DNA from 2 places in the Variovorax sp. TBS-050B genome. Region 2 is predicted to be linked to the other one. Evidence: riboswitches for the same ligand, from Rfam matches in the RefSeq annotation. Region 2 holds a riboswitch; the other holds the start of a gene.

Region 1 (11,699 bases), 1.4 Mb from region 2:
TCCGTCGTCATCGAAGATGTGAGGAACGGATTGCCAGGAAGCGGTATTGCTCAGCGGCCCCACCATTCCGATTCGCGGGTCCGACATGGCGCACGCCACCATCCGGTCGAGCCATTGCGCAGAGACAACCGTGTCACTGTTCAGCAGGACCACGAATTCGGCATCGGATGCTCTCATGCCTGCATTGGCGGCCAGCGTATATCCTTGGGCGACCTCATGGCGCACCAGAACGCCACCTTGGTCCCTGATGAACTCGGCGAGATAGTTCTTTGTATCCTCGTCACTGCCATCATCGACCACGATGATTCGATAGGGCGGCAAGGTGTTGGCGACCACCGAACTGAGACAGTTCTTGACGTCGGCCAAGGCGTTGTGGACGCAGACAATCACATCCACTGTGGCGTGGCGCCGCTCGAGGGTGTAGTGGATCTTCCGCTGCTCCAGTACCGATCCCATATCTCCCGCTTCGGGAGCTTGACCCATAGCGACGATGCGCCGCTTCAATCCCGGAAAACCCTCCTGCGCGACCACTCGGCATACGCTCGTCAACAAACTCCATGGCCCTCCGGCACTCTGGCTCGCCGGCAGAATCAGCCTTTTGACAGTGCGCAGATTGGCGAGCTGGCGCCCGCTCCATCGGATCGGACCGGTCACCCTCCAACTTGTCGACGTCCAAACTTCGTGCAAGGAAGCTTCCAACTCCGTTTCACGCTGCCTGGCATAAGCAAGTTGCGACTGAAGGGCCGCACGCTCCTCTTCCAGTCGGATCCGCTGCGACTGCCTCGACCTGCTTTGACTTTCCAGTTGTTTGAGGTATCGACCCATCTCCGAGATGCGCGCATCACCCGCTTTGACTTGCGCCTCCAGCGCTGCGGACATCTCGACGATCTCCCGCTCTAGCTCGAGCTTGCGACCAAGTGCGGCAAACAAGCGGGTGATGTAGGAGAAGCCGGCTTCAGTACCAAATGCTTGCAGCAGCGAGGCTGCTACTCCGCTTTGATCAGGACCAAAGAACAACACGCCCAGCCCATGCGAATGGGTGAACTGGATCGTCGGACAGTCGACGGACAACTCTCGCCACAAACGCCAGACTCCGAAATCCCGCTCACGGACGCCGATGTCATGAAAAAGCACGATGGCACGCGACGAAAGCTTTGGCCGCCAATGCTCGAAATCGTGTTTGACGGCCTCGTAGGAGTGGCAGCCATCGATGTGCAAGAAATCGATGCTGGCGTCCGAAAAGAGAGCGGCCGCATCGTCGAACGTCATCCGCAGCAAGCGAGAAAATTGCTGGAAGCGATGATTCGTTCTTTGAACGCCTTCGAAGACCTCCTCGCCATAGACTCCGGCATGCTCATCGCCTTTCCACAGGTCGACGGCATAGCATCTGCAGTCCAGTCCGGCGCGGTCTACTGCCTGACAGAACGAGAAGTACGAGTGCCCGTGATGGGTGCCCAACTCCACCAGCACACGTGGCCGGGTCGATTCGACAAGCCACGCACCGAAAGGTGCATGGCCGATCCAGGCGCTCGGTTGAGGAGGGAGTTCGATTTCCTTCAGCGCGGCGCCGAAATCAAGTTCAGACATAGGATTGGTTTTGTTTCGATCGCACGCGACCCGCAGCTTCGCTGGGAAGCCACTTCCAGTTTCTCAGCCGACGCTGAATCACGCGGCGAAGATCTCGGCCTCGCTCAGGGCCATCCCGGCCGCGTCCTTTGTCGAAAGCAACGGCGCCATCGCGATGTCGGGCCACGCAATCGCCAGGTCCGGATCGTTCCATGCGATGCAACGCTCGTGCGCTGGCGCATAGTAGTCGGTCGTCTTGTACAGGAATTCCGCGATTTCACTCACCACGAAAAAGCCGTGCGCAAATCCCTCGGGCACCCACAGCTGCCTGTGGTTTTCCTCACTGAGTTCCACTCCAACCCAGCGACCGAAAGTCGGTGAAGACCTGCGGATATCGACGGCGACGTCGAATACCGAGCCTCGGACCACGCGCACGAGCTTTCCCTGCGGCTGCTGAATCTGATAGTGCAGGCCACGCAGCACACCTTTGGCCGATCGCGAATGGTTGTCCTGAACGAACTCGACGTGCCGGCCGACGGCTTCGTCGAAGGCCTTGTTGTTGAAGCTTTCGTAGAAGAAGCCGCGCGCGTCACCGAATACCTTCGGTTCGATGATCAGCACATCGGGAATTGCAGTCGGCGTGGCTTTCATGAGCGCAGTTCCTCTGTGAGGAGGTGGTTCAGATATTTGCCGTAGCCGTTCTTCTGCAGCGGTGCAGCCAACTTCGCCAGCTGCTCCCGATCGATGAACCCATTGCGCCACGCAATCTCTTCCGGACACGCGATCTTAAGCCCCTGCCGGTGCTCCAGCGTCGCGATGAACTGCCCCGCCTCCAGCAGGCTCTCGTGCGTGCCCGTGTCCAGCCACGCATAGCCGCGCTGCATGATCTGCACGTTGAGCTGCCCGCGGTCGAGGTACGCCTGGTTCACCGCGGTGATCTCCAGTTCGCCGCGCGTGCTGGGCTTCACGGCCTTGGCGATGTCGACGACCTGGTTGTCGTAGAAGTAGAGGCCCGTGACGGCATAGCTGCTCTTCGGCTTGGCCGGCTTTTCCTCGATGCTGCTCGCCTTGCCCTGCGCATCGAAGGCCACGACGCCGTAGCGCTCGGGATCGTGCACGTGGTAGGCGAACACGGTCGCGCCTGCCGTTTGCTCATCGGCGCCCGAAAGCAGGTGCGCGAAATCGTGGCCGTAGAAAATGTTGTCGCCGAGCACGAGCGCGCTCGGGTCGTTGCCCACGAACTTGTCGCCGATGATGAAGGCCTGCGCCAGCCCGTCCGGACTCGGCTGCACCGCGTACTGCAGGTTGATGCCCCACTGGCTGCCATCACCCAGCAACTGCTGGAAGCGCGGCGTGTCCTGCGGCGTGCTGATGATCAGGATGTCGCGCATGCCGCCGAGCATCAGCGTGCTGAGCGGGTAATAGATCATCGGCTTGTCGTACACCGGCAGCAGCTGCTTGCTCATCGCGAGCGTGGCGGGATGCAGGCGGGTGCCGGAGCCGCCCGCCAGGATGATGCCCTTGCGTTTCGTCGTGGTGGTCATGGGGTCGTTTCTTCCCTTTTTTATGTTCAGAGCGTCTCGCGCAGCATCCGTGCCACGCCTTCCTGCCACGGCGGCAGGCGCAGCCCGAAGGCCGATTGCAGCTTGCTGGTGTCGAGGCGCGAGTTGTGCGGGCGCTTGGCGGGGGTGGGGAAGGCGCTCGTCGGCACCGGGTCGACCGCGTCAGGGCCGGCCTTGAGTTCGACGCCGGCGGCCTTCGCCTGCTCGATCACGAAGCGCGCGTAGCCGTGCCAGGTGGTCACGCCGCCGGCCACCAAGTGATAGAGCCCGGCCTTCGCAGGATCCTGCAGGGTCGCGCGGATCGCGTGTGCGGTGACATCGGCCAGCAGCTCCGCACCGGTGGGCGCGCCGAACTGGTCGTCGATGACGGTCAACCGATCACGCTCCTTCGCGAGGCGCAGCATGGTCTTCGCGAAGTTGCCGCCGCGCGCCGCATACACCCAGCTGGTGCGGAAGATCAGGTGCTTCTCGCAATGCGCGGCGACCAACTGCTCGCCTTCGAGCTTGGTACGGCCGTAGACGCTCAGCGGCCCCGTCGCATCGTCTTCCTTCCAGGGCGTGCTGCCGCTGCCGTCGAAGACGTAGTCCGTCGAGTAGTGCACCATCAGCGCGCCGATCTGCTGCGCGGCTTCGGCCACCGCTCCCGGCGAGGTGGCGTTGAGCTTGCGCGCGAACTCGGGTTCGCTCTCTGCCTTGTCGACGGCGGTGTGCGCGGCGGCATTGACGATGACGTCGGGGCGCACCTTGAGCACCGTCTCGGCCAGTTGCTCCGGCCGGCTGAAATCGGCGTGGAAGTCGGTGCTGTCGAAGTCGAGCGCAACCAGTTCGCCCAGTGGCGCGAGGCTGCGCTGCAGCTCCCAGCCGACCTGTCCGCCCTTGCCCAGCAGCAGCAGTTTCATGCGCCAGCCTTCGTGTCGTCGTACTGCTTGGCGACCCACTCGCGGTAGGCGCCGCTTTGCACGTTCTGCACCCACTCGCCGTGGGCCAGATACCACTCGACGGTCTTGCGGATGCCGGTGTCGAAGGTCTCGGCGGGCTTCCAGCCGAGTTCGCGCTCGAGCTTGCGCGCGTCGATCGCGTAGCGGCGGTCGTGGCCGGGGCGATCGGTCACGTAGGTGATCTGTTCCTTGTACGGCTTGCCGTCGGCGCGCGGACGCAGTTCGTCGAGCAGGGCGCAGACGGTGTTGACGATCTCGATGTTCGGCTTCTCGTTCCAGCCGCCGACGTTGTAGGTCTCGCCGAGGCGGCCGGCCTCGAGCACGCGGCGGATGGCGCTGCAGTGGTCCTTGACGTAGAGCCAGTCGCGCACCTGCATGCCGTCGCCGTACACGGGCAGCGGCTTGCCGGCGAGCGCATTGACGATCATCAGCGGGATCAGCTTCTCGGGAAAATGGAAGGGCCCGTAGTTGTTCGAGCAGTTGGTCGTGAGCACCGGCAGGCCGTAGGTGTGGTGCCAGGCGCGCACAAGGTGGTCGCTCGCGGCCTTGCTGGCCGAGTAGGGGCTGTTGGGCTCGTACTTGTTCTCTTCGGTGAAGGCGGGGTCGGTCTTCGAGAGCGAGCCGTAAACCTCGTCGGTCGAGACATGCAGGAACCGGAAGGCCTCCTTCTGATCGGCCGGCAGCGCGTTCCAGTATCCGCGCACCGATTCGAGCAACCGGAAGGTGCCGAGCACGTTGGTCTGCACGAAGTCCTCGGGGCCGTGGATGGAGCGGTCGACGTGCGACTCGGCGGCGAAGTTCACGACCGCACGCGGCTTGTGCTCGGCCAGCAGGCGATCGACGAGCGCGCTGTCGCCGATGTCGCCCTGCACGAAGACGTGGCGCGCGTCGCCCTTGAGCGAAGCGAGGGTCTCGAGATTGCCCGCGTAGGTCAGTTTGTCGAGGTTCACGACCGGTTCGTCGCTCTGCGCGAGCCAGTCGAGTACGAAGTTGGCGCCGATGAAGCCGGCGCCGCCGGTGACCAGAATCATGAGTTCCCTCGAAGTTTTCAGAAGCCGCCGTCAGGGCGAAGCAATGGTTAATTATCCCATTCGTCCGATAGGCCGAATCCGGGGTTGTCGCAATGTGTCTCTCCCACCTAGAATGACGGGACTGCAGGAGAGCGAGTAGTACTTTCAACTACTCCACCGAAGGCGCAAACTCCCATAAACGCTCAGGTCGGCCGACGAATTCTTGAAGTTCTTTCAAAGAGTTTCGAGCCCTGTACTGCAGTACTGACACGCCGTCTGGAGAGCCATCACCCCGCGTGATGCGCCGAAGGAGCAAGCCCGCTGCGGGTGCAGCGGGTGAATCTCTCAGGTACCGAGGACAGGGGGAGCGGCAACTTGGACGGCGATCGTCCGGTTGCTCTGCCATCGCCAAAACACAGCGATGGCATGCCGCCCCGCCGCCATTCAAGCGCACTCACTCGAAAGAAGTACCTGCAATGCGCGTGATCGTTCTCGGCGCCGGCCTGCTCGGCGTCACCTCGGCCTACTACCTCCAGCAACTCGGCCACGAAGTGACCGTGATCGACCGGCAGGCCACGCCGGCCGCCGAAACCAGCTTCGCCAACGGCGGGCAGATCTCCGTGAGCCATGCCGAACCCTGGGCCAACCCCGGCGCCCCGCTCAAGGTGCTGCAATGGCTGGGCAAGGAAGACGCCCCGCTGCTCTTCCGCCTGCGCGCCGACATGCGCCAGTGGCTCTGGGGCCTGCAGTTTCTGCGCGAATGCACACCGGCGCGCACGCGCCACAACATCGAACAGATCGTGCGCCTCGGCACCTACAGCCGCGAGGCGCTGCAGCAGCTGCGGCGCGACACCGGCATCGCCTACGACCAGCGCACGCAGGGCATCCTGCACTTCTACACCACGCAGAAGGAGTTCGACGCCGCGCTCGCACCGGCCGAGCAGATGCGCGCGCTCGGCTGCGAGCGGCAGGTGATCTCGGCCGACGAGGCCGTGAAGATCGAGCCTGCGCTCGCCCACATCCGCCCGAAGCTCGCGGGCGCCACCTACACGGCCGAGGACGAATCCGGCGACGCCAACCTGTTTGCGCGCGAACTCGCGCAACGCGCCGCGGCGGCGGGGGTCAGGTTCCTCATGAGCCACACGGTCACCGCCTTGCGAGAGGCCGGCGGCCGGCTCGATCACGTCGAGGCCACGGACGACGAGGGCCGCTTCCAGCGCATCCGCGGCGACGCCTTCGTGCTCGCGATGGGCTCGCTGAGCCCGCTGCTCGCGGCGCCGCTCGGCATCCGGCTGCCGATCTACCCGGCCAAGGGCTATTCCGTCACGCTGCCCGTCAAGGACGCTTCGAAGGCCCACCAGGTCTCGCTCACCGACGACGAATTCAAGCTCGTGTTCTCGCGCTACACCTCGGCATCGGGCGACCGGCTGCGCATCGCCGGCACGGCCGAGCTCAACGGCTACGACCGCGACCTGAACCGCGTGCGCTGCGAGGCGATCGTGCGGCGCGTCGAAGAACTGTTCCCCGGCGCCGGCGATACCGCGCAGGCCCAGTTCTGGACCGGCCTGCGTCCCGCCACGCCGAGCAACGTGCCGCTGATCGGCAAGACGAAGCTGCCCAACCTCTACCTGAACACCGGCCACGGCACGCTGGGCTGGACCCATGCCTGCGGCTCGGGCAAGTCGATCGCGCGGATCGTGAGCGGGCTGGCGCCCGAGGTGGATTTCGCATTCGCGGGCATGGCCGACAGCAGGCCCGGGGTCGCACAACCCGCGCTCGGCTGACGCGTCAGTCGGCGGCAGCGAACACCGTCAGCACACCGGTGTACCCATACAACCGGTGCCTCGCGATCTCCCCCGCCGCAAAGAACCCCACCAGCGGCACGTCCCCCAGCGCATGCCGCACGATCTGCAGCTCGGCGCCCGGCGCGCCGAAGTGCGGGCCGCCGCGGCCGGAGCAGCTCACGTAGACCGCGCCCGCGATGCGGCGGGCCGGATGCGGCGCCGCCTCGGCCTCGCCGGCCGCCACGGCGCGGGCGGTGGCGAGGGTCTGTTCCTCGGGTTCGAGCTCTTCGCGGATCTCCGCGCAGATGCGCATCAGGTCGGCGCGCGCGGCCTGCGCATTGCGGCGGCAGAAGCTCAGGCGCATGCCGGCTTCGGCCACGTCGGCGATCGCGATGCCGCGACGCGTCGGGTCGAGGCCGATGATGTGGCGCACCAGCACGTCGGCGCCCAGGTCGCCGGTGCGGCGGATGCCGTCGCTGCCGGCGTCGGCCAGGCCCACCAGCGTGTTGCGCACCGCATCGATGGCTTCCTGCGGCCGCTCGAGCGACACCTGGAGTTCCGCGAGCAGCACGTCGAGCGCCGGTTCGCCGTCGAGCTTGAGCAGCAGGTTGCCGTCGGCCTCGGTGATCTCGCGCTCGCGCCCGGCGCCTGCGCGCAGCGGCTGGCAGCCCTGCGTGACGCGCGACACCAGCCGCACGCCCTCGCCGAACACCACGCCCGAGAGGCCGCCCGAGAACACGCCGCCCGCGGCGCCGTGGCCGCGGATGTTGCCGTTGCCGCCGACCGCGAACTGCAGCGCGCCCGCACGGCCCGACGAGAGCCCGCCGAACAGGTAGCCGGTGTCGGTGCGGCCCGCCATTTCGCCGATGAGCTCGGCCAGGTCGGGCGTGGCCGGGTCGGCATGCACCAGCGCGGTATGGGCCTCGAAACCGCTCATCTCGGAGCTGCCGAGCGGCGCCACGCCGGAGAACACGCGGTACTGGTCGCTCGGCAGCGCGCAGAGCATCAGGCTCATGCCGGGCTCGTCGAAATACTCGGCATTGTTGGCCGCCACGCCGATGCCGACGGTGCCCGACCAATCCGTCACCTCGGGCAGTTCGGCGCTCAGGTGATCGAGGATGTCCTGTGCGTGCGCCGCGTAGTGGTCGGTGATGTAGAGCAGCCCGAGCGTCGGCGAGGCCGCGTAGTCGGGCAGGGCCATCTGCGCGCGCAGTTGCGCCAGCACGAGGCCGGCGGCCATGCGCCATTGCGGATGGGTGGCATGGCCGGAAGGAAACAGTTTCATGATGCGTGCCATCCCTGGACAGCGAACGATGTGTGTGAGTGAGGCGTCAGCGCCGGGCGGCGCTGCGCTTGCGCGCGGCGGACGGCGCCTTTTTTCCGGGGGCGGCCTTGTTGGCCGGTGCCGACTTCCGCGATGCCGCGGGCGCCAGCGAAGCAGCCTTGCCGGAGGCGTCGGCCGACGGCTGGACCATGGCGGGCATCTTGAGCTGCGCCGCGTCCTGCAACGCCGAACTCGCGATCTGCTGGAACTGTTCGGTCAGCGCGCCCCACCACTGCATCGGATCGACCACGCCCGCGGCAGCCGGCGCGGCGGACTCCGCATTCGTCCTGCTGCCGCGCGGCTGCTTCTTCGCCGGTTGCGGCGCGGGCGCTTCCTCGGCCGGCGCGGGGGCCTCGGGCGCCGGCGCCGGTGCCCCGGCCTGCTTCGCGGCGAAGGCGCTCGCGATGTCCTCCATGCGCACGTTCATGCCGCGCAGTGTCGAGAGCGTCATCTTCTGCACTTCGAGCGCCTGGATCGTGGCCTTCAGCGCATGGCCGTTCTGCTCGAGCCAGTACTGCACGGTCTTGAGCTCCTGGATGCGCTTGTCGACCTCTTCCACGCTGAGCGTCGGCGCGACCCAGCTCGCGAGGCTCGGCAGTCCGGGCACCGCGCCGGCGCCGGCCGTGCCGGTGCCCGCGAGGTTCTTGAGGAAATCGAATCCGGGAACGAACTGGCTGAAGTCGAAAGGCTGGCTGGCGTTGCTCATGCGGCGGTCTCCGGATCGGGTTGTCCTGTCGCGCCAGCTTACTCCAAGCCCGTGCCTCGCCGCCCGCGGCGAGCCCGCGTTCCCGCCAGTGTCAAAGCTCGGCGCGCACCTTGCTGAACACCTTCCAGAAGGTCGCGTCCTGCGAGGTCGCGAAGTTGATGCGCATCATCGTGCTCGGCGGCCGCCGCGCATGGAACAGCGAGCCCGGTGCGAGCAGGTAGCCCTGGTCGAGCATGCGCTGCGTGAGCGCGTCGGTGTCGACCCCCGTGTCGACCCAGCCGAACAGCCCCGCAGGCTCCGACGCGAAGCTGCAGCCATGCGCCATCGCGAGCTTCACCGCGCGGCCGCGCGCGCCGTCGAGACGGATGCGCACGCGCTCCGAGTGCCGGCGCAGCTGCCCCTGGTCGATGCACCACGACAGCGCCCGCTCGAACAGCGTGGGCGTGGTCAGCGTGGCGAGCAGCTTGGTTTCGAGCAGCCGCTCCTTCAGCGCCTCCGAGGCGGCGAGGAAGCCGATGCGCCAGTTGGGCGCCAGGATCTTCGCGAAGCCGCTCACGTAGATGGTGCGCTGCAGCCCGTCGAGGGCGCAGAGCCGGGTCGCATGCTCGGGCGCGAGGTGGCTGTAGGTGTCGTCCTCGACGATGTGGAAGTCGTACTCGTTCGCGAGCTTCAGCACCCGGTGCGCGCTGCCGGGCGTGAGGCTGTAGCCGGTCGGGTTGTGCAGCACGCTCACGCTCACGAACAGCTTGGGGTTGTGCAGCGCGCAGTACTGCGCCATCACCTCCAGATCGGGCCCGTCGGCGCGCCGCGGCACGGGCAGGATGCGCATGCCCAGCGCCTCGAGCCGCGCGAATTCGAGCGCCCAGCCCGGCTCCTCGACCATCACCGGATCGCCCGCGCGCAGCAGCGTGCGGCTCACGATGTCGAGCGCATGCGTGGCGCCGACGGTGGTCACGATCTGGTCCGGCGCGGCGGGCACGTTGATGCCGACCAGCTTGTTCGACAGGCTGCGCCGCAGCGCCGCGTCGCCCGATGGCTCGCCGTACTGCAGCGAGAGATCCTGCAGCGCGGCGGTGCCGGTCATGCGCCGCACGGCCGTGGGCATGAAGGTCGACGCCATCCAGTCCGGCGGGAACACGCCCATGCCGGGCTGCGGCTTGTCGCTCGGGCGGTGGAACATGCTGCGGATCAGCGAGCTCGCGTCGGCCGGCACGCGCGAGGCCATCATCTGCATGACCATGGGCGCCGCGTTGGGCGGGCGGCCTTCGGGCACGGGCGCCGCGTCGCGCACGTAGAAGCCGCGCTGCCGCCGCGCCTCGACCAGTCCCTGCGCGAGCAGCTGGTCGTAGGCCGCGACCACGGTGTAGGGGCTCACGCCCTGCTGGCGCGCGCACTCGCGCACCGAAGGCAGACGCGCGCCGGGCGGCAGCAGCCGGGTGCGGATGCGTTCCGCCAGCCGGTCGGCCAATTGCCCCGTGAGCGACTGGGTGGAGGTTCGTGTCAACATGCGCAGGGGGCTTCTGTGTCGAGGGCAAGACCAATACAGTTTTTGCGGATGTACGCTCAACTGTATTGGAACTGTAATGGTCCCAAAGTTTAGAGTGTATGCAATGAACTGGCAAGAATTCACCGCGCTGCTGGTGCTGGCCACCGCGATGAGCTTCTCGCCGGGCCCCAACACCACGCTCTCCACCGCCCTCGCGGCCAACGGCGGCCTGCCGCGTGCGATGCGCTTCATCGTCGCGGTGCCGGTCGGCTGGACGCTGCTGCTCGTGCTGTGCGCGGCCGGCATCGGCGCGCTGGTGGTCGCGGTGCCTCCGCTCCGCCTCGCCATCAAGGCGCTCGGCGTGGGCTATCTGCTGTGGCTCGCCTACAAGCTCAGCGGCAGCGCCACGCTCGGCAGGGCCGATGGCGAGCGGCTCTCGGTCGGCTTCGCCCAGGGCGTGATGCTGCAGTTCGTCAACATCAAGGCCTGGCTGCTCGCGCTCACGCTGGTGGCCGGCTGGATCGCCGGCCAGCCCGACGCGCTCGGTCGTTTCGCGATCGTCGCGCCGGTGATGCTGGTCTTCGCCTTCGCGAGCAACTTCGCCTATGCGCTGGCCGGCGCGCTGCTGCGCGCATGGCTCGCCAAGGGCCGGCGCCTCTTGTGGTTCAACCGCGCGATGGGGCTGGTGCTGGTGCTGACGGCCTGGTGGATGGTCGGGGTATGAGCCGGCCCCGCACCGCCATCAGGAAGGAGACGCTGGGCATGTGGCTCGGCGTGATCGGCGTCGCGCTGTTCGCGATCACGCTGCCGATGACGCGGCTCGCCACCGGCACGCAGGCCGCGCCGCAGCTGTCGCCATGGTTCGTCACGCTCGGACGCGCCGCGCTCGCGGGGCTGCTGTCGACGGTGTTCCTGCTCGCCACGCGCTCGCCGCGCCCGGCGCCGCACCAGTGGAAGCCGCTCGGCATGGCCGTGCTCGGCAACGTGATCGGCTATCCGCTGCTGCTCGCGTATGCGCTGCGCGTGGTCTCGGCCAGCCATGCGGCGGTGGTGACGGCGCTGCTGCCGCTCGTCACCGCGGCCGTCGCGGCCTGGGTGCTGCACCAGCGCGCGCGGCTCGGCTTCTGGCTCTGCGCCATCGCCGGCAGCGTGCTGGTGGTGCTGTTCTCGCTGCTGCGCGCCAGCCAGCAGGGCCACGGCTTCGGCTTCGAATGGGCCGACCTGCTGCTGGTCGGGGCGGTGGTCGCGGCATCGTTCGGCTACATCTACGGCGCGCAGGTCACGCCCTCGCTCGGCGCCGAGCGCGTGATCTGCTGGGTCTGC
Region 2 (11,699 bases):
GTCTTTCTCGCGATGGCCTTCGGCCTGCGCTGGCTCGAGCGGCGGCTGCCGGCGGCGCCGGCCCCCTGAACGCACCGGGTTTGCCGCTCGTCGCAGAATGGCCGCCGACAAACAGGACCTCCGAATGACCACACTGCAGCAACTCCTCGGCACCGAGCTTCCATTGATCCAGGCCCCGATGGCCGGCGTGCAGGGCAGCGCCATGGCGATCGCCGTCAGCAATGCGGGCGGGCTCGGCTCGCTGCCCTGCGCGATGCTCGGCAACGACGCGATCCGCAGCGAGGTCGCCGCGATCCGCGCGGGCACCGGCAAGCCCTACAACCTCAACTTCTTCGCGCATGTTTCGCCCGCACCCGATGCGGCGCGCGAGGCGACGTGGCGCGAGGCGCTGTCGCCGTACTACCGCGAGTTCGGCATCGATGCGGCCGCCATTCCGGCCGGGCCGGGGCGCAATCCCTTCAGCGCCGCGGTGGCCGAGGTGCTCGCCGAATTCCGGCCGCCGGTGGTGAGCTTCCATTTCGGGCTGCCGCCCGAGGCGCTGCTGGCGCAGGTGCGCGGATGGGGTTCGAAGATCCTGGGCTCCGCCACCACGGTCGACGAGGCGCTGTGGCTCGAGGCGCACGGCGTCGATGCCGTCATCGCGCAGGGCCTTGAGGCGGGCGGGCACCGCGGGCACTTCCTCTCGCACGACCTCACGAAGCAGCTCGGCACCTTCGCGCTCCTGCCGCAGCTGGTGCGCGCGGTGCGCGTGCCGGTGATCGCGGCCGGCGGCATCGTCGATGCCGCCGGCGTGGCCGCCGCGATGAAGCTGGGCGCGGCGGGCGTGCAGGTGGGCACGGCCTACATGCTCGCGCCCGAAGCCACGACGAGTGCCGTGCACCGCGCGGCGCTCCAGAGCGAGGCGGCGCGCCACACGGCGCTGACCAACCTCTTCACCGGACGGCCCGCGCGCGGGATAGTCAACCGCGTAATGCGCGACCTCGGACCCATCGGTGCCGCGGCGCCCGAATTCCCGCTCGCCACCTCGGGCATCGCGCCGCTGCGCGCCAAGGCCGAGGCGCAGGGCAGCGGGGACTTCTCTCCGCTCTGGTCGGGCCAGAACACCACCGGCTGCCGCGAGCTGCCGGCCGCCGAGATCACGCGCGCGCTGGCGCGCGGCTTTGCCTGAGAGGCCGCGCATGGCGCAGCAGCTTCATCTGCCCCTGAAGTTTCTCGAGCAGCCCGCGGGTGCGAACGTGCGCGAGCCGTGGCTGCTGGTGCTGATGCACGGCGTGGGCAGCAACGAGCAGGACCTGTTCGGCCTCGCGCGGCTGATGCCGCCGCAGTTCCACGTGCTGAGCCTGCGCGCGCCGTACGTGCTGTCGCCCGATGCCTATGCCTGGTTCGAGTTCCAGCAACTGCCCGGCGGCGAGCGGCGCATCGACGAGGAACAGGAGCGCGAGAGCCGCTTCCTGGTCGGCGAGATGGTGGCCTCGGCCGCGCAGCAGCTCGGCGTGCCGGCCGAACGCGTGGTGGTCGGCGGCTTCAGTCAGGGCGGGATCATGGCGCTTTCGCTGCTGCTGACCCAGCCGGGCAAGGTGGGCGCGGCGATGGTCTGGCACGGCCGGCTGCTGCAGCAGGTGGTGCCGCACGTCGCGCCGCCCGAAGCCTTCGAGGGCAGGGCGCTCTGGGTCAGTCACGGCAGCGCCGACAGCGTGATCCCGGCGAGTGCGGCCGAGGCCACGCGTGCGCTGGCGCGCGGCCTGCCGCTGGCGCTCTCGGGCGCCGACTTCCCGGGCGGGCACGAGATCCGGCCCGCCGAGCTGCAGGGCACGCTGGTCTGGTTGCAGTCGCTCACGGCGAGTCACAACGTGCAATAGGTCGCAGCCGCTGGCTGAACTTCGGCGGCTGGCAGACGTCACACGGCGTTACGAGCACGGACGCCGGGTGCGGCCTCGATTGATGCACCATCGGCGTTCGTCTCCCACTGCGCTTTGCAAAAGGAAACCGCCGACATGCCCGAACCAGACATCCCCGAGATTCGCGACACCGCCGAAGCGCCCGCATTCAGACCGCGCCGCGAGAGTTCGACGGGCACGATGGTCGTGATCGTGCTGCTGGCGCTCGCGGCGGCTTTCCTGGGATGGCGCTGGTACCAGCAACAGCAGCCGGTGCCGGCCGAACCGGCGCCAGCGGTGGCGGCCGCACCGAACGACGGCCCGGTGGTGCCCCCGCTTTCGCCGCTGCCGGAATTGCTGGAACCGCACAACCCGCTGGAAGGCCTGGCGCCGCCCGATGCCGGACTGCCCGCGGTGGCGGATTCCGATTCGCGCGTGGCGAAGGCGCTGGCCGAGGTGTTCGGCAGCCGCAACGTCTCGGAATTCCTGCTGCCCGACGGCGTGGTGCGCCGCTTCGTCGCCACGGTGGACAACCTTCCGCGCGAGCACGCGCCCGCGAGCCGTTGGCCCGTGCATCCGGCCAAGCAGCGCTTCATCACCGGGCAGCAGGGCGGTGCCGAAGTCATCGATGCCCGCAATGCCGCGCGCTACGCGCCGCTGGTGCAGCTCGCGCAGTCGGTCGACGCGGCCAAGGCGGCCAAGGCGTATGCGCGGCTCTATCCGCTGTTCCAGCAGGCCTATGAAGAGCTCGGCTACCCGGGCCGCTACTTCAACGACCGGCTCGTGGCCGTGATCGACCACCTGCTGCAGGCGCCCGAGCCCGCCGGGCCGGTGCGGGTGCGCCTGGTCGAGGTCAAGGGCAGCGTGCCCTCGCAGCGGCCCTGGGTGCGCTACGAATACGCCGACCCCGAACTCGAAGCGCTCTCGTCGGGCCAGAAGATCATGGTGCGCGTCGGCCTCGAGAACGAGCGCCGGCTCAAGGCCAGCCTGCGCGGCTTTCGCGCGCAGATCGCCACGGGCGACATCGCGAAGAAGCAGAAGCAGCCGTCGTCGCAGCCGCAGTCCTGACGCCGGGCGGCGCCTGTAGGCGCGGACCGATTGCGCGCGGCGCCGATGGCGCAGATGATCGGCCGACCCACGAGGGCGCGGCCGCCGGACGGCACCGCGCCTGGCCTTCACGATTTGCTGCAAAGATTTCGAGGACCACCGTATGAGCCTGATGAGCGTCGACCTCTACCAGAGTGCCACCGATCCCGAGAAATTCCTGGCGCTGCCCGCCGGCACCGACCCGAGCGAACTTATGGGTCCGATGACCTTCGACCAGGACTATGCGGAGGTCAAGCGTTACCAGGAAGGCTTCGAGTTCGACCCCGCGCAGGACTATGCCGGCGTCAATGCCGCCAAGATCGCGGCGGACCTGCTCACCGTGAAGTGGGCGATCTACCGCCGCGAATCCTGATCAGGCTTCCTGGTAGTCGCCGACCGGCACGCAGCTGCAGAACAGGTTGCGGTCGCCGTAGACGTTGTCGACCCGGCCCACCGGCGGCCAGTACTTGGCCTGCTTGAGCGCGGCGAGCGGATAGGCGCCGAGCTCGCGCGAGTACGGATGCGTCCATTCGCTGCCCAGCAGGCTGGCGGCGGTGTGCGGCGCATGCTTGAGCGGGTTGTCGTCGCGCGGCCAGACGCCTTCCTCGACGCGCCGGATCTCGCCGCGGATCGCGATCATCGCGTCGACGAAGCGGTCGAGCTCGGCCAGCGGCTCGCTCTCGGTGGGCTCCACCATCAGCGTGCCCGGCACCGGAAAGCTTAGCGTGGGCGCATGGAAGCCGTAGTCGATCAGCCGCTTGGCGACGTCCTCGGCGGTGACGCCGCTGGTCTCCTTGAGCGGGCGCAGGTCGAGGATGCACTCGTGCGCCACGTGCCCGTTGGGGCTCGCGTACAGCGTCGGATAGTGGTCCTTGAGCCGCGCGCTGATGTAGTTGGCGCTCAGGATCGCGGTCTCGGTCGCGGCCTGCAGGCCCTTGGCGCCCATCATCCGGCAGTACATCCAGCTGATCGGCAGCACGGCCGCATTGCCGAGCGGCGCGGCCGAAACCGCGCCAACGCCGTGGCCCGTGGAACCCGCGGTCGCATGGCCCGGCAGGTAGGGCACGAGGTCCTCGACCACGCAGACCGGTCCCACGCCCGGGCCGCCGCCGCCGTGCGGGATGCAGAAGGTCTTGTGCAGGTTCAGGTGGCTCACGTCGCCGCCGAACTCGCCCGGCGCGGCCACGCCGACCAGCGCGTTCATGTTGGCGCCGTCCACGTACACGCGGCCGCCGTGTTCGTGCACGAGCTCGCACAGCTCCTTCACCCGGGTCTCGAACACGCCGTGCGTGCTGGGGTAGGTGATCATCACCGCCGCGAGCCGCTCGCTGTGCTTCTCGCAGGCGCGCTTCAGGTCGTCCATGTCGACGTTGCCCTGCGCGTCGCAGGCCGTGACCACCACCTGCAGGCCCACCATCTGTGCGCTCGCGGGGTTGGTGCCGTGCGCCGACGAGGGGATCAGGCAGATGTCGCGATGCCCCTGGCCGTTGGCCTCGTGGAAGGCGCGGATCGCAAGCAGGCCCGCGTACTCGCCCTGCGAGCCGGCGTTGGGCTGCAGGCTGATGCCGGCATAGCCGGTGGCTTCGCAGAGCCAGGCGCGCAGCTGGGCGTCGAGCTGGGCATAGCCCACGAGCTGCTCGGCCGGTGCGAAGGGATGGATGTTCGCGAACTCGGGCCAGGTGATCGGGATCATCTCGCTGGTCGCGTTGAGCTTCATGGTGCAGCTGCCGAGCGGGATCATGCTGCGGTCGAGCGCGAGATCCTTGTCCGAGAGGCTGCGGATGTAGCGCAGCATCGCCGTCTCGCTCTTGTGGGTGTTGAACACCGGGTGCGTGAGAAAGGCGCTGGTGCGGCGCAGGTCCTCGGGCAGCCGCGGCGCGGTGCCGGCCAGGTCGTCGAAGCGCGGCATCGGCGTGCCGGCGGGCACGAACAGCGCCCACAGCGCCTCGATGTCGGCGCGCGTGGTGGTCTCGTCGAGCGAGATGCCCAGGTGCTGCTGCAGCCGCTGGCGCAGGTTGATGCCGGCGGCCTGCGCGCGCTCGACGATCCTCGCGGTGTCTTCGCCGGTGCGGATGGTCAGCGAGTCGAAGGCGGTGGCGTTGACCGGCTCGCGGCCCATCTGCGTGAGGCCCTGCGCGAGGATGGCGGTGAGCGCCGCCACGCGCTGCGCGATGCGGGTCAGGCCATCGGGCCCGTGGTAGACGGCGTACATGCTCGCCACCACGGCCGGCAGCACCTGCGCAGTGCAGATGTTCGAGGTCGCCTTCTCGCGGCGGATGTGCTGCTCGCGCGTCTGCAGCGCGAGGCGGTAGGCGCTCTGGCCGTGCGCGTCCACGCTCACGCCCACCAGGCGGCCCGGCAGCGAGCGCTTGAATTCGTCGCGGCAGGCCAGGTAGGCCGCATGCGGACCGCCGTTGCACAGCGGCATGCCGAAGCGTTGCGTGGTGCCGCAGACGATGTCGGCGTCCCATTCGCCGGGCGGCGCGAGCAGCGTGAGCGCCAGCAGGTCGGCAGCCACGCAGAAGGCGGCGTCGCACTGGTGCGCATGGCCCGCGAGCGGGCGCAGGTCGTGCACGTGGCCGGTGGTGGCCGGGTACTGCGCGAGCACGCCGAAGAATTCGCCGCTCACCATCAGGTGCGGCAGCGTCTCGGAGACGGTGCTGACCTTGACCTCGATGCCCAGCGGCGCGGCGCGGGTCTTGATGACCTCGATGGTCTGCGGATGGCAGTCGCCCGAGACCAGGAACACGTTGCTCTTGGCTCTAACGCTGCGCCGGGCGAGCGTCATGGCCTCGGCCGCGGCCGTGGCCTCGTCGAGCATCGAGGCGTTGGCGATCGCCATGCCGGTCAGGTCGCAGACCATGGTCTGGAAGTTCAGCAGCGCCTCCATGCGGCCCTGCGAGATCTCGGCCTGGTAGGGCGTGTAGGCGGTGTACCAGGCGGGGTTCTCGAGCACGTTGCGCAGGATCACGCCCGGCGTGTGGGTGCCGTAGTAGCCCTGACCGATGAAGCTCTTGAACACCTTGTTCTTCGCCGCGATCGCCTTCAGCTCGGCCAGCGCGTCCGCCTCGGTGACCGGGGCCGGCAGCCGCATCGGCCTGGCGCGGCGGATGGCCGCGGGCACGATGCCGTCGATGAGTTCCGCGCGCGTCTCGGAGCCGATCACCGGCAGCATGCGCGCCTCGTCGGCCGCATCGATGCCGATGTGGCGGGCGAGGAATTCTTCGGCGTTCTCGAGTTCTTGCAGGGAGGGGAGGGAGGGAGTGGGCATGGCGGGTGTCGGGAAAAAGGCGGGATCGGGGCCAGAACGCAGAGGCCGCAGAGGTTTCGCAGAAGTCGCGAAAGCAGACAGAAAAATGAATTCCTTCTGCGACTTCTGCGAAGTTTTTGTCTTCCTTCTGCGTCCGGCTGTCCGTATTCAGCAGCGCATCAAGACTCGGCCGCGAACTTGTCGTACGAGGCCGCGTCGAGCAGCGCATCGAGCTGCGACGGGTCGCTGAGCTTCACCTTGAAGAACCAGCCGGCTGCGAGCGGGTCGCTGTTGGCGAGCGAGGGGTCGGCGCGCAGGGCCTCGTTGACTTCGGTGATCTCGCCCGAGACCGGCATGAACACGTCGGCCGCGGCCTTGACCGATTCGACGACACCGGCGACCTCGCCCTGCGCGAAGGTCTTGCCGACTTCGGGCAGGTCGACGAACACCACGTCGCCGAGCGCGTCCTGCGCATGCACGGTGATGCCGACGGTGGCCGCGTCGCCTTCGGCCGAGACCCATTCATGGTCCTTGGTGTACTTGATGCTCATGGTGAAGAAACTCCTCGTGGAAAAAACAAAAGGTGGGTCGGCCGGCTGGCTTCAGCCGCGGTAGTAGCGGGTGGGCACGAAAGGCATGGTCGAGACTTCCATCGGCACCGGCTTGCCGCGCACGATGGCCTGCACGCGCGTGCCGGGCTCGGCGAAGGCGGTGGCGACGTAGCCCATCGCGATCGGCCGGTCGGCCGTGGGGCCGAGCAGGCCGCTCGTCACCAGGCCGATGTCCTGGCCCTCGAAGGACTGCAGCACCGTGCCGTCGCGCACCGGAATGCGTTCCAGCGCCACGAGGCCGACGCGCTTGCGCGTGAGCGTCTCATGGTCGGTGCGGCCCGCCGCGCCCGCGGTGGCTGCCGCGAGCTGGCCCAGCACCCGGGCCGCGCCGGGAAAGCCGCCTTCGCGCGCGCCGCCCGCGCGGCGGACCTTCTGGATCGCCCAGTTCAGCGAGGCTTCGACCGGCGTGGTGGTGGTGTCGATGTCGTTGCCGTAGAGGCACAGGCCGGCCTCGAGCCGCAGCGAATTGCGCGCGCCCAGGCCGATGGGCTTGACCTCGGGCTGCGCGAGCAGCAGGCGGGCGAGGGCGTCGGCATCCTTGCCGGCCACCGAGATTTCGAAGCCGTCTTCCCCGGTGTAGCCGCTGCGCGTGGCGAAGGCCGCAATGCCGCCGATCTGCACCGCGCCGCCCGTCATGAACACGAAGCGTTCGATGCCCGGCGAAAGCCGCGCGAGCACCGCCGCGGCCTGCGGACCCTGCAGCGCGAGCAGCGCATGGTCGGCGAGCGACTGCACCTCGCAGCGCGCGCCGATCTTCCGTTGGATGTGGGCCAGGTCGGCCACCTTGCACGCGCCGTTGACGATCACGAAGATCGACCCATGCCCCTCGTTGAAGAACATCAGGTCGTCGAGGATGCCGCCCGTGTCGTCGAGCAGCAGGCCGTAGCGCTGCTTGCCGGGCGGCAGGTCGATCACGTCGACCGGCATCAGCGTCTCGAATGCCGCGGCGGCATCGGGCCCGACCAGGCGCAGCTGGCCCATGTGGGAGATGTCGAACAGGCCGGCGGCCTCGCGCGTGTGCCGGTGCTCGGCCATCAGGCCCGCGGGGTACTGCACCGGCATCGAATAGCCGGCGAACGGCACCATGCGGGCGCCCAGTTCCACATGCAGGTCGTGCAGCGGGGTCTTGAGAAGTTGTTCGGCGGAAGCGGCAGAAGTCACCGGGAGGCACTCCAAAGGGGCAGTCGAATTCCATGGCGCAAACCATGGGCCACCCCTGCTGTCCGCTTTACCTGAGAGATTCGCCCCACGATCGGGGTTTGCTCCTTCGGTGGGCCGCCGCGTCCGCATGGGTGCGGGGGCCTCTCTCCAGCAAGGAAGCGACGGCATCCGCCGGCGCTGTGTCAGTCCTTTTGCCTGAGCGTTCGGGAAGTCCCTGCGCCTTCGGCGGCTCCGCGACGCGAAGCTCTCTCCTGACCCGGCGAGTGTAGTGGATCGCGGCGCCCCGGTCGCGGGGCACGGCCGGCGCGGGCCGGTTCAGTGCATGGCTTCCGTCGCCGGCGGCAGCAGCTTGTCGATGCGCTGGCGCAGCGATTCCGCGCGCTCGGCGCCGGCGGTCTTCTCGATCTCGGTGAGCATCAGCGCGGCGATGCTCAGCATCGCGCCGCGGTCGCGCGCCTCGCGCAGCGCATCGCGCATCTGCGTTGCGAACTTCGGATCGCGCCGCACGAACATGCGCTCGCAGATGTCGAACAGGAACATGCGGGTGGTGGCGAGGGAGCGCTTGCCGTCGAAGTTGTCGGCCGCAGCGGGCGGCGGCGCGGGCTCGGTCTCTTCCACGGGGGCCGGCACGGGGGCGGGCGCCGCGATCGGCGCGGCGGGCGCCGCCACCTGCAGATAGCCGCGGTGCGCGAGCGCCTGCAGCGCCTGCTCGGCATCGGCGCGGCTCGCGAAGAGGGGCACGAAGTCCGTCAGCGAACGGCGGCCGTCGGCCATCAGCAGCAGCGCGCGTTCGCGCTGGCTCAGCGTGCGCTGACCGCCCTGGAGTTCGTCGCGTGCCTTGTCGGTCTTGATTGGAAACATGGCGCAACAGCCCTGGAATTCGAGGGCTGAAGCATCGCGGCGGGCGGTGACATCTTCATGAACCTTTTCGCCTTACACGGCGTCGAGAGGCCGCCTGCCGGATTTTTCGCTCAGCCCGCGACTTCCTTGCGGATGAGCCAGCGCTTGTCCACGCGCTGCAGCTCCAGTGTCTTGGGTCCGGTCTGGCTCAACGCGTCGGCGCGGTAGTGCTGCGTGAAGCGGGCGGTGGCGGTGGCGCCGTGGATGCGAATGACGAGGTTCTCGATGTTCACCTCGATGCGCGACCGGTTCGCGATGCGCCGGCGGCGTTCGGCTTCCCAGGCGGCATGGTCGACCCGCTGGTTCGGAACGAAGTCGGGCACGTAGGCGGCGAAGTAGCGCTCGACATCCCGGGCCGACCAGGCTTGCGCCCAGGCGCGCACGGCGGCTTCGACCTCGGCGATCACGGCGCCGCTCTGTGCAGCCGCATCGATGGATGCCGCAGTCGCAGGCGCAGGCGTGGCGGCCACCGGCGCGGGAGCGACCTCCGCGCCGGCGAGCTCCGGCGGATTGGCCACATAGCCCGTGAAGCGCCATCGGCCGGTTTCGTCGAGCGAGAAGCTGAGCCTTTCGGCGCCCGGCTTGCCATCGATGCGGACGGAGGCGAACTCCACATTCGCGTAGATGCCCGCGGGCAGTTGCTGGTCGCCGCCGGCGGCGATGGAACGTCGGTTCACGCCGAGCCAGGTGCGGCGGCTGACGGTGCCGACCGTCTGGCGCGCCCGGCGCGTGGTGTCGATGAACACCGCCTGCGGCACGCGCGCCTTGAGCACGCTCGACGCATCGTTCCAAAGATTGCCGAGGCGGTCCTCGTCGACTTTCCGTAGCGCGCTGCGCGCCTCGCGCAGCAGTTCGTCGGCCGATTCGGCGAGCGGTTCGCCGGCGGCACGGGCGCAGAGCGCCGCGCTCGCCAGCAGCCATGCGCCGGCGAGCTTCATCCAGAAGCGTTGCATTTTTTCTCTCCCTTGGTTGCTGGCGCCGCGGGGGCGCCGGGAGAGATTCTCGCCCACCGGCCGGGTGCGCCCGGCCCGCCTGACGGCTACCTCGCGTACACCAGATCGCGCAGCGAAAGCGAGATCCACGGCACGTACGTGATCACCAGCAGACAGCCCAGGATCACGAGCACGAACGGCACCAGGTGCTTCACGATCCGGTCGAGCGAGATGCGCGCCACCGTGCAGGCCGCGAACAGGTTCACGCCGAAGGGCGGCGTGATCATGCCGAGCGCGAGGTTCACCACCATGATGAGACCGAAATGCACCGGGTCGATGCCGAAGTGCACCGCCACCGGCGCGAGGATCGGCGCGAGCACGATGATGGCCGCGCTGGTCTCGATGAACATGCCGATGATGAAGAGCGCCGCGTTCACGCCGAGCAGGAACATCGCCGGCGACTTCAGCACCTCTTGCAGCCAGTGGCCGATCGCATCGGGCACGCCCGCACGCGTGATCAGGAACGCGAACAGCCCCGCGTTGGCGATCACGAACATGATCACCGCCGACGACAGCACCGACTTGCGCAGGATCGCGAACAGGTCGGACGGCTTGATCTCGCGGTAGATCACGACGCCCACGATCAGCGCGTAGAACACCGCCACCGCCGACGCCTCCGTCGGCGTGAAGATGCCGCCGTAGATGCCGCCGAGGATGATCACCGGCATCAGCAGCGCCCAGCCTGCCTGCCACAGCGCGCGGCCGAAGGGCATGCGGCCGTCGCCGTCGTTCTTGCCCCAGCCCTTCCACTTGCAGAAGAGCCAGACGAAGAGCATGAGCGCGCCGCTGATCAGGATGCCCGGGCCGAAGCCGGCGATGAACAGCTCGCCGATCGACACCTCGGCGCTCACGCCGTAGAGGATCATCGGGATCGAGGGCGGGATGATCACGCCCAGTTCCGCGCTCGTGGCCTGCAGCGCGGCGGCGTACGAGGTGGGATAGCCATGCTTGATGAGCGCGGGAATCAGGATCGCGCCGATCGCGAAGGTGGTGGCTACCGAGGAGCCCGACACTGCCGCGAAGATCATGCAGGTGAGCACGCAGGTCATCGGCAGGCCGCCCTGGACGCCGCCCACGATGCTCTTGGCGAACTCGACCAGCCGGCGCGAGATGCCGCCGGTTTCCATCAGGTTGCCGGCGAGGATGAAGAACGGGATCGCCGCGAGCGGAAACTTGTTGATCGAGTTGAAGATCTCCTTGGCGGAGATCAGCATGTTGGCGTTCGTGACCTGGATGCCCAGCACCGAGGCGAGGCCGATCGAGACGGCGACGGAGACCGACAGTGCAAAGCACAGCACCATCGTGGCGATCATGGTGGTGGTCATTGCGCGGTCTCCAGTTCCATGCGCTTGGGATCGAGGTAGTTGCCGACGATGCCGAACAGCGAGAACACCGCGCCCACGGGCAGCGCCATGTAGGCCCAGATCATCGAGATGCTCTCGAGGCCCGCCATGCTCTGCACGCTGCCGCGGATCGCGTAGTCCCAGCCCCAGCGCAGGATCACCAGCATGAGCGCGAGCGCGGCCACGCTCACGGCGGCGTCGAGCAGGCGGCGCACCTTGGGCGAACTCCAGCGGTAGAGCACGTCCACGCTGACCATCGCGCCCTGGCGGAAGGCCATCGGGATGCCGAGGAACACCATCCAGATCAGGCTCACGCGGATCAGGATCTCGCTCCATTCGGCCGGCTGCTCGAGCACGAAGCGCGTGACGATCTGGAACATGCCGAGGCTCGCCGCGACGACGAGCATCAGACAGGCCGCGAACATCGAGATGCCGGTGGTCCAGCGTTCGATGCCAAGGAATCTTTCTTTCATCTGCAC

Evidence for each region. Region 2 has a riboswitch for glycine ahead of gcvT (glycine cleavage system aminomethyltransferase GcvT). Riboswitches for the same ligand answer to the same signal wherever they lie in the genome.
Region 1: another riboswitch for glycine. It lies ahead of M2165_RS12915 (D-amino acid dehydrogenase); the one in region 2 lies ahead of gcvT (glycine cleavage system aminomethyltransferase GcvT).

What each region holds. Positions count from the first base shown of each region.
Region 1 is NZ_JARXYR010000002.1:2,115,542-2,127,240, reverse strand. It holds gene M2165_RS12940 (class I SAM-dependent methyltransferase) at 1-1,587, opposite strand, end outside; gene rfbC (dTDP-4-dehydrorhamnose 3,5-epimerase) at 1,666-2,217, opposite strand; gene rfbA (glucose-1-phosphate thymidylyltransferase RfbA) at 2,214-3,110, opposite strand; gene rfbD (dTDP-4-dehydrorhamnose reductase) at 3,137-4,027, opposite strand; gene rfbB (dTDP-glucose 4,6-dehydratase) at 4,024-5,097, opposite strand; glycine riboswitch at 5,211-5,305, shown strand; glycine riboswitch at 5,343-5,448, shown strand; gene M2165_RS12915 (D-amino acid dehydrogenase) at 5,553-6,860, shown strand; gene M2165_RS12910 (FIST N-terminal domain-containing protein) at 6,865-8,145, opposite strand; gene M2165_RS12905 (PhaM family polyhydroxyalkanoate granule multifunctional regulatory protein) at 8,192-8,890, opposite strand; gene M2165_RS12900 (PLP-dependent aminotransferase family protein) at 8,982-10,397, opposite strand; gene M2165_RS12895 (LysE family translocator) at 10,501-11,100, shown strand; gene M2165_RS12890 (DMT family transporter) at 11,097-11,699, shown strand, end outside.
Region 2 is NZ_JARXYR010000002.1:3,476,950-3,488,648, forward strand. It holds gene M2165_RS19160 (Pr6Pr family membrane protein) at 1-69, shown strand, start outside; gene M2165_RS19165 (nitronate monooxygenase) at 125-1,168, shown strand; gene M2165_RS19170 (dienelactone hydrolase family protein) at 1,179-1,859, shown strand; gene M2165_RS19175 (DUF3014 domain-containing protein) at 1,995-2,945, shown strand; gene M2165_RS19180 (hypothetical protein) at 3,088-3,336, shown strand; gene gcvP (aminomethyl-transferring glycine dehydrogenase) at 3,337-6,234, opposite strand; gene gcvH (glycine cleavage system protein GcvH) at 6,393-6,764, opposite strand; gene gcvT (glycine cleavage system aminomethyltransferase GcvT) at 6,816-7,985, opposite strand; glycine riboswitch at 8,034-8,146, opposite strand; glycine riboswitch at 8,159-8,249, opposite strand; gene M2165_RS19200 (hypothetical protein) at 8,301-8,846, opposite strand; gene M2165_RS19205 (DUF4019 domain-containing protein) at 8,957-9,838, opposite strand; gene M2165_RS19210 (TRAP transporter large permease) at 9,925-11,202, opposite strand; gene M2165_RS19215 (TRAP transporter small permease subunit) at 11,199-11,693, opposite strand.